2 regions of the Priestia aryabhattai genome follow, and region 2 is predicted to be linked to the other one. Evidence: riboswitches for the same ligand, from Rfam matches in the RefSeq annotation. Region 2 holds a riboswitch; the other holds the start of a gene.
What was found. A riboswitch is a leader RNA that binds a small molecule or an ion and turns the genes downstream of it on or off. The one in region 2 is predicted to bind thiamine pyrophosphate.
Positions count from the first base shown of each region.

Region 1: linked by a shared signal. The riboswitch ahead of M3225_RS24680 (thiamine phosphate synthase) and the one ahead of thiT (energy-coupled thiamine transporter ThiT) in region 2 are both predicted to bind thiamine pyrophosphate.

Region 1 covers NZ_JAMBOQ010000008.1:58,996-63,806, reverse strand. Annotated here, with positions in the region: gene M3225_RS24700 (amino acid ABC transporter substrate-binding protein) at 1-123, opposite strand, end outside; gene M3225_RS24695 (fluoride efflux transporter FluC) at 465-863, shown strand; gene crcB (fluoride efflux transporter CrcB) at 864-1,253, shown strand; gene M3225_RS24685 (hypothetical protein) at 1,301-1,516, shown strand; TPP riboswitch at 1,676-1,777, shown strand; gene M3225_RS24680 (thiamine phosphate synthase) at 1,899-2,522, shown strand; gene thiO (glycine oxidase ThiO) at 2,506-3,633, shown strand; gene thiS (sulfur carrier protein ThiS) at 3,630-3,833, shown strand; gene M3225_RS24665 (thiazole synthase) at 3,839-4,606, shown strand; gene M3225_RS24660 (thiazole biosynthesis adenylyltransferase ThiF) at 4,603-4,811, shown strand, end outside.
Region 2 covers NZ_JAMBOQ010000002.1:874,794-879,604, forward strand. Annotated here, with positions in the region: gene M3225_RS11380 (GNAT family N-acetyltransferase) at 1-148, shown strand, start outside; gene M3225_RS11385 (hypothetical protein) at 252-620, shown strand; gene M3225_RS11390 (amino acid permease) at 657-2,096, opposite strand; lysine riboswitch at 2,199-2,383, opposite strand; TPP riboswitch at 2,558-2,658, shown strand; gene thiT (energy-coupled thiamine transporter ThiT) at 2,691-3,296, shown strand; gene M3225_RS11400 (ethanolamine ammonia-lyase reactivating factor EutA) at 3,453-4,811, shown strand, end outside.

The sequences.
Region 1 (4,811 bases), on a different contig from region 2:
TAAATCTTCTTGTGAAGACTTATTGTCTCCATTGTTTGCTTCATTTTTTGAGCTAGAACCGCATGCGGCAAGCACAACTGTGAAAGCTAATAGTAGCGACAAAAGTGCAGCAAATTTCTTCATTTTCTAAACCCCCTAGTATTCTTATAGGAAATGATACTCTGTGATACTAAACAAGAACACAGCAAAAGTCAACAAAAAAAACTTATACGATTAATGTGACTTAAACTAAGGGAAATATACCTTCTATACACCGTTTGTCATCAGGATACAGAAAGATTTTTAAATTTGGATTAAGTGGATTTTTAAGGAAGATTTAAGGAGTAAAAAGGAAGTTTCATGCGACGATTTTCTCTTTCATTTTTTCATGACTTTTGGTGCAATAAACATATAGTTAAATGTTAAGGTAGAAATAAATTCCTTATGGTACACTTAAAGAAGAATTTATGAAACGGAGCGATATGATGAAAGCCATAAATTTAATCTCAATTGCCTTTGGTGCTATCGCTGGTACATATGCACGCTATTTGCTGAATCTTTCCTTATTATATACGGGATATCCAATAGGAACGGTAATTGAAAACCTATTAGGAAGCTTCATATTAGGCCTATTAACAGGATTTTTTGCGTGGAAAAAGCCAAAAGAATGGATAAAGCTTGGTCTAGGTGTTGGCGTGTGCGGCGGTTTTACAACGTATTCAACGTTTGCAGGAGACGTCATTTCTCTCACTCAGCACCATTTATTTGGTGGAGCTATTTATGTCATTGTCTCTTTAGTAGGTGGGGTTCTTCTTGCTTTAGCAGGCTATCTATGCGGTGAAGCGGCAGGGGAAAATTTAGTGAAATTACATGAGGTGAAGTAAATGAGCATAGTGAGCTTGGCACTTGGCGGGGCAGCTGGAGGAATATGCCGTTATCTTTTGGGTTTAAAAGTTACAAAAACAGTTTCAAACCCTCCTTTTCCAGTATCAATGCTGTTTGTAAACTTGCTCGGTGCGTTTGGGCTTGGTCTTTTTTACGGCAGTTATTATGGAAAGGTTCCGAGTCATGCTTATGATGATTCAATATTTTTAATGATTGGCATTGGCTTTTTGGGTGCCTTTACCACTTTTTCAACGTTTAGTGTGGAAACCGTGCAGTTAATTCGAGAAAAATCTTATCGGAAAATGTTGGCGTACGTGGGGATTTCAGCATTTGGAACAATTGGTTTATTTACAGTCGGTTTACTGGCAGGAACGTTTTTATTTAAGTAAAGAGAACGTTTCTAGTAGGGAAAAACAAAAAGACGGAGAAGTATAGAATGGATAGAAAAGCAGAAGTTTGGAAATACATTTTGTTGATTGTGGCTGTTGCAGGTCAAATCATCGGTTTTTTATTTTTATTTATAAATGTTGTGGCGGCATTTATTTTTTACGGTTTTTATATTCTAACTTTTATTATGTTACTCCTGCTGTTTATATGGGATCGGAAAAAGGAAAAAGACAAAGAAGAATTTGACGACTATACTGATTACTAACCATATAAAAAGCAGAATGGTGCGATGCGTCGGGCCTCTTACATAAAGAGGCTTAAAAAATACATATATAAAAGGAAGAGAGCTGTAAGAACACAAAGGGATATTGTATTTACATCTAGTTGTGTTATAATTTTAAGTGCAAAAACAAAATCAATAAATAGCAATCACTAGGGGAGCTCTTTGGAGCTGAGACGAATGTATTTCGGACCCTTTGAACCTGATCTGGTTTGGACCAGCGTAGGGAAGTGGCGATCATGTTTACATAACAATACATGCTAACCACTCTACGTTGTAGAGTGGTTCTTTGTATGTAATAAAGCCCTCTGCACAAGATGAAGTGATTGAAATTTCTCTTTATTCTGAATGGAAAGGTTTCGATCATGTGGATATTCCTAAATTTCATGTCATTACAACAGATAAGCAGCCAATCGAAGAGCTTCAGGAAATTTTAACAGCTATTGCGCCTTTTGCGGGCGCTGTTCATATTAGAGAAAAAAAGAAAACGGCAAAGCAGATTCAATGTTTACTAGAAAGCCTGCCATTTTGTCACTCTAAAATTATTGTAAATGATCGAGTTGATGTAGCACATGCTTTAAAAGCAAAGGGAGTACAGCTTGCCTATCATAGCTTAGACGTTTCGTTTGTTATAGACGCATTTCCTTCTCTTATTGTCGGAAAATCAGTTCACTCCGTGGAAGAAGCCCTAGAAGCTGAAAAAGATGGTGCTCACTACATTCTATACGGACATATTTATTCAACTCATTCAAAAAAAGGATTAAAAGGTCGAGGGATAGCAGCACTAAAAGAAGTAGTAGACGCTGTGCAAATACCGGTTATTGCCATTGGAGGAATTACACCTGTAAATGCCGCAGAGGTACTTCAAACAGGAGCACACGGTATAGCTGTGATGTCTGGTGTCATGCTTGCGCAAGATCCGCTCAAAGCGATCAAACAATATTCTCATATATGGACATCTGGAGGTGGAGAAAATGAAGAAGCATTATGATGTACTGTTAATCGGAGGAGGCATAATCAGCTCTTCTATTGCTTATCATTTGTCAAAACAAGGAGCGTCAGTAGCCATTCTTGAGCGCAATCAAATCGGTTGTGAAGCTTCAAGTGCAGCCGCTGGTATTTTAGGCGCTCAAGCTGAAATTGATGAAGAAGGTCCTCTTTTAGACTTAGCTATTAGGAGCAGAAGCATGTTTCCTGAACTGGTTAAGGAACTAAAAGAAAAAACGGCAATCGACGTAGAGCTTATTCAAAAAGGCTTATTAAAAGTGGCTGTAACAGAAGAAGATGCACACGTATTAAAGAAAAAAGCCGCTCAGCATCATCGATGGGATGAACATGTAAGATGGATCGATGTAAAAGAAGCGCGCTTGTTAGAACCGGGTCTCTCTCCAGACATACACGGAGCAATTACAATACCCGGAGACGGTCAGCTAGCTCCGGTTAAGTTAACGCAAGCTCTTGCTCATGGAGCCTTGTATCACGGAGCAGATGTATTCGAATACTGTGACGTTCATTCTCTTATTATGGAGAATGAAACAGTAAAAGGTGTACAGACGTCTAAAGGATTTTTTTATGGAGAAAAAGTAGTTATTGCAGCAGGCTCATGGGCTAAACGCTTTATTTCTTCTGAACATTTAGGGCAGGTGTTTCCTGTAAAAGGAGAGTGTATTGCTCTTCAAAGTCATAAGCCGCTGCTTTCTAAAACGATTTTTTTAGATGAAGGTTTTTATTTAGTGCCTAAAGCAGGCGGAAGAATCGTAATCGGGGCAACTAAGCTACAGCATGATTTTACCAAGACGGTTTCTGCACAGGGTATTCAATTTTTGCTAAATAAAGCCGTTACGCTCCTGCCGGCTATCAAAGAAGCAACATTTGAAAAAGCATGGGCAGGTCTTCGTCCACAAACAAATGATGGTTGGCCTTATTTAGGAGAGCATCCTGAGGTAGCAAATCTCCACATGGCGTTTGGCCACTACCGAAACGGTATTTTATTAAGTGCTGCAACCGGACAAATTATGGCTGATGCTTTGTTAGGGAAAAGTCCGAATCATTCATTTTTTACATCATTTCAGCTAAGGAGAGCAATGGAGGGAGTTCATTGAATCTAATTATTAATGGTAAGACCGTCACTGTCGGAGATGAAATTGAAACAGTCGAGCACCTGTTACAGGCTCAGAACCTGCATGAGCGAGTTGTAATTGTTGAGTTAAACAAGAACATTTTGCAAAAAGAAGAACATAGCGATGCAAGCTTAAAAGATGGAGATACATTAGAAGTTGTTTCATTTGTCGGAGGAGGATGAAGATTATGTTAAAAATTGGACAATATACATTTAATTCACGTTTATTATTAGGAACAGGGAAATTTCCGGACTTTACGACTCAGCGTCAAGCGGTAGAAGAGTCGGAAACAGAAATTTTAACATTTGCTGTTAGACGAATGGATATTTTTGATCAAAACCAGCCTAATTTATTAGAAGCGCTTGATGTGAAGCGTTTCACTCTTTTGCCTAACACTGCTGGAGCAAAAAATGCAGAAGAGGCGGTACGTATTGCTAAATTAGCAAAGGCTTCTGGACTTTGTGACATGGTGAAAGTAGAAGTAATTGGATGTGATAAAACGCTACTTCCTGATCCAGTTGAAACATTAAAAGCCAGTGAAGAACTGTTAAAAGAGGGCTTTACTGTTTTACCTTACACATCAGATGATGTTTTACTTGCGCGCCGTTTGGAAGATTTAGGCGTACATGCTATTATGCCAGGAGCTTCGCCTATCGGTTCAGGTCAAGGCATTATTAACCCGTTGAACATGCGTTTTATCATTGAACAATCAAATGTTCCAGTAATTGTAGATGCAGGTATTGGAACGGCTTCAGATGCAGCTCAAGCTATGGAGCTAGGAGCAGATGGTGTGTTATTAAATACAGCTGTTTCAGGAGCAAAAGATCCTGTGAAAATGGCTCGTGCTATGAAACTAGCGATTGAAGCAGGACGAGCAGCATTTGAAGCAGGACGCATTGAAAAGAAACAATATGCAACGGCAAGCAGTCCAACAGAAGGGATGAGTATCGGTTGATTAATCGTTATTCCCGCCAAGAATTGTTTCAACCTATTGGAAAAGGCGGACAGCAGCAAATTCAAGAAAAGCATGTTCTGATTGTAGGAGCAGGTGCTCTTGGAACAGGGAACGCCGAGGCCCTTGCGCGAGCGGGTGTAAAGAAAATAACGCTCATTGACCGGGACTATGTAGAGTGGAGCAACCTTCAGCGGCAACAATTGTA
Region 2 (4,811 bases):
TGTTGTCATTTCAGGGATTACAAAAGGGAATGATATCAGTATCAAAATGCATGAACAATTTAATTTTACGTTTTGCGGAGAATTTAAAGAAGTAGGCTGGAAATTTAATCAGTGGCAAGATGTTCTTTTTTATCAGCTTATTTTATAAGATGTATGACACCTTTACACATTGCAACGTTTCAGTTTCATGTGTAAAGGTTATTAAAATAATAAGTCATTTTATTATTTTAATACGAAAGGTGTTAGCTATCATGAATACACATTTTCAATATCAACATCTAAAAGTTGTCCCGAAAAGGTGGTCTGAAAAAGAACTGCACATTCAACTGAATAGAATCAAACACAATTCTGAACTATCTACTATAGCAGCAGATCCGCTTTTTCATCTGTTAGAATGTACCCATTCAGGCCTTCAAACCAAACAAGAAATTATAGATTACATCCAAACCATTCCTAATCATCAACTTCCATCTTTTGTAACCCATTTAAGCAGGTTAATTCAGCGTATTTACTATATAGAAGCTGCCGATTACTCTAATCGTCCCCTCAAAGGTTATATGCTAGTTATGAAAAACCAACCCGCCTATATATCTCTTCATTTTGCTGATCAACTCAAATAAAAAAAGCTCTCTATTCAAAAGAATAGAGAGCTTTTTTTATTCGTACTTTTTCACTGTTACTTGGCATTCTTTTAAAGGGATAAGTTTCGACTTTTTCGTCCATTTATATCCTAACCAAACAATTAAGAATAAAGGAAGTCCGATATAAGAAACAAGTACACCGTACCAGTCAATCGAGTCACCCATAAACGCCGAATAGTTTTGGCCTAAAATAACAACGGCACATAAAATAAATGCAAAGATAGGGCCAAATGGGAAAAGTTTCGCATGATATGGAAGTTCACTTAAATCATGACCTTGAGCAACAAATGCTCTTCTAAAACGATAGTGGCTAATCGCAATTCCTAACCAAGCAATAAAACCAGACATACCAGAAGCGTTAAGTAACCATGTGTATACCGCTCCGTCTCCAAAAAATGAAGCACCAAATGCAAGTGTACCGACAAGTGCCGTTGCGATTAAAGCATTAACCGGAACGCCTCGTTTATTAACTTTTGCTAAGAACCTTGGTGCTTTTCCATCTTTCGCTAAGTTCCACAGCATACGCGTAGAAGCATACATACCTGAGTTACCAGCAGATAAAACGGCTGTTAAAATAACGGCATTGATAGCTGATGCTGCAAACGCCAGACCTGCTCGTTCGAATATTAGAGTAAACGGACTTACTCGCACGTCATCACTTGCTAATGAATCAGCTGTGTATGGAATAAGCATTCCGATAACAAAAATAGCTAAAATATAAAATAACAAGATGCGCCAGAAGACTTGTTTAACTGCGCGAGGAACCGTTTTTTCCGGATCTTCACTTTCTCCCGCTGCGACTCCAAGCAGCTCTGTTCCTTGGAATGAAAAACCAGCAGCCATAAAAATACCTAGTACAGTAAAGAATCCACCGTGAATGGGTCCATCACCAAGTGTGAAGTTTTTAAAACCTGGTGCTTCATTGTTAAAGATACCAAAAATCATCATAATACCAATAACTAAAAAGATGATAACCGTTACTACTTTAATTAAAGAAAACCAAAATTCAGATTCACCAAATCCCTTTACAGAAAGGTAGTTAAGCCCAAACATAATTAATAAAAAGAGGGCGCTCCATAAAATAGAAGAAGAGTTCGGGAACCAAAATTTCATAATAAGGGCTCCAGCGGATAATTCAGCTGCAATCGTAATAGCCCAGTTATACCAGTAGTTCCAGCCGAGAGCGAAACCAAAGGATGGATCTACAAACCGAGACGCATACGTACTAAACGAACCAGCTTCAGGCATATAAGCTGCGAGCTCCGCCAGGCTGGTCATCAAAAAGTAAACCATTACGCCAATGATAGCGTAAGCTAAAAGTGCTCCCCCAGGTCCTGCTGTGTGAATTGCTCCACCACTTGCTAGGAATAAGCCGGTTCCAATGGCTCCTCCTAATGAAATCATCGTTAAGTGGCGAGATTTCAACCCACGTTTTAATTCTTGCTGCTCTTGCATAGATAAATACTCCTTTCGAATGTACGGAAAGAGACGGAATAACATAAAAAAAGCCCGCAGTATATGTGCGCGCTTTTTAATCTGAAAACCGCGTCAACCTTCCGTGAAGATAGCTCTTCACATCACTCGCATGATGTGACAGTTCTGTTCCTGTTCGGAGACAGTCCCAGCTTAAATCAACCGAGAAGTGATCTAAACTTCGGCAATTTTTCCTTTCAAGCAACATCATCAATGTTCTCTGCATTTCCGTTACTTTACTATTAAAAACTGCGACCTCTACCTCATCGATTAGGATGAGGGTTTTTTATATTCAATTGACATAAAAGAAGTATATCAAATACTAAAACGATTGTCATTATAAAAAATAGATTCAGAAAATAGAAACATCTTTGAAATCTATCGAATCTATTTTGTAACGTATGGTATAATAAATATTGTTCTTATACTACATAAATATCCGAACGTACCACAGGGGGAGCCGCCGTGCTGAGAGTGAACAAATTGTTCAGACCCTTAGAACCTGTTAGTTAACGCTAGCGTAGGAATGTGGGAATAGTAGCATATATTTGCTTACTCCTGTGTAAACCGTTTGATATGAATGATTCAAAAACAGGGGTGAGAAACGTGAATAAAGCATTACCTTTACAAGCTAAAATTGAAATAGCTATTTTTGCAGCATTGGCACTTCTACTTGATCTTTTGCCTTCCCTTAAAATTGCAACGGCTGTGAGTATTTCGTTCTCCATGGTGCCCATTTTTATTATGTGCTTTCGCTGGGGAGTAAAAGGCGGGGCTCTATCTGGTCTATTATGGGGGCTTTTGCAGTTGGCAACAGGAACGGCTTACATTTTAACGGCGCTGCAAACATTTATTGAATATATTGTTGCTTTTGCTTTTATAGGTTTTGGAGGTATTTTTTCACAATCTATTAAAACAAATTTAGCTAACAATAACAGATCAAAAGCTTTTGTTTTAATTGTTTTATCCCTTATTATCGGCAGCTTCGCACGTTATTTCTGGCACTTTATTGCTGGTATTATTTTCTGGGGATCATATGCACCAAAGGGCATGTCCGCTCTGTGGTATTCTTTTTCAATGAACGGTATTTCAATGGTAGGATCACTAATAGCCTGCTTAATCATTCTTTCACTGTTGATTCCATCCGCATCAAGAATGATTGTAACTAAATCGCACTCATAATAAAAAAGACTAAATCTACCAAGATTTAGTCTTTTTTGTCATTTGTCACCTTTGTTTACACAAAAGTGTGTCAGGTTTGATAACATAGTTAGTGAAATATTCAAAAAACTGTTTTATGATAATCACCATATTCAAACGAGATAAGGGATTGATAGTATGCTACAGAAATGGATAACGAGCATAGGTTTAGATATTGGAACAAGCACAACCAAACTGATTGTAAGCAAGCTGTTAATAGCAAATGAACAAAATCAGTTTACGCTGCCAGGCTGTCAAATTATTGATCGTCGCGTAACGTATGCAAGTTCCATCTATACCACACCTATGGTAGACGACGTTGAAATCGATGTTCAAAGATTAACAGTACTACTAGAAAAAGAGTACAAAAAAGCAGGAATCTCCTTAGATCAAGTGGAGGCGGGTGCTGTCATCATCACAGGAGAAACTGCTCGGAAGCAAAATGCAGAAAGTATTGTTCACTATCTAGCCGAACATGCTGGGAATTTTGTTGTTGCAACAGCTGGTGCCGACTTGGAAGGGATATTAGCAGCAAAAGGATCAGGAGCAATCGAACGTTCTGCTGAAACAAATCAAGTAATTGCCAATATTGATGTAGGAGGAGGCACTGCTAACATCGCTTTATGTCAAAACGGAAAAGTGATAGAAACGTTTACACTGCATGTAGGTGGAAGGTTAATTCGTCTGAATTCAGAAGGTTTTGTAACCTACGTCTCGCCTTATTTAACTGAATTTTTAAAAAATAATTCCTTGATGCTACGAGAAGGCGAAAAAGCCACATTTGAACAGCTTTCATCTATCTGTCAATTACTAGCTGAAGAAACCTTGAATTATGTAAGAGCACTTAAAGAAACCTCTTCGCTGCTCGTTTCCCCTCATACAAGATTTTCTATCCAGCCAGAAACAATCATGGTTTCAGGAGGAGTAGGAGCAATGATGAAGAAACAAAAGCCAAAAACAGTGAAGGAAGTGGCCGTACACGGAGATATCGGTCCGTTGCTAGCGTATCATATTCAATCAATATACGTATCTCAAGCCGCTGAAACAACGCGCGCTACTGTAATTGGGGCCGGCATGCAAAATACAGAAGTTAGCGGATCAACCATATACATTGGGTCTAAACGGCTGCCGCTGAAAAATATTCCGATTATGGAGATACCCGTTCAGCAAGAAAAGGAGTGGAATCCGCAGCTGTTTCAAAAAAGAGCTCGAACGGCATGTATGCATGCTTCAACTATTTTCAGCGCAGAAGACCCTCCCGCTGCTATTGCTTTGTCTCATTTTCCATACTGCAGCTATAAGATGCTTCAAGAATTAGCAAAAATAATAAGTGCTGAATTTATTACTTGTTTTAAAGGAGCTAAATGCCTCGTTGTTCTATGCGAGCAAGATATTGCAAAAGCTTTAGGACAAGCACTGGCTAAACAGAAGAAAGAGTTAGAAATTATCTGTTTAGATCAAATTGATTTTACACATGGAGATTATATCGACCTAGGG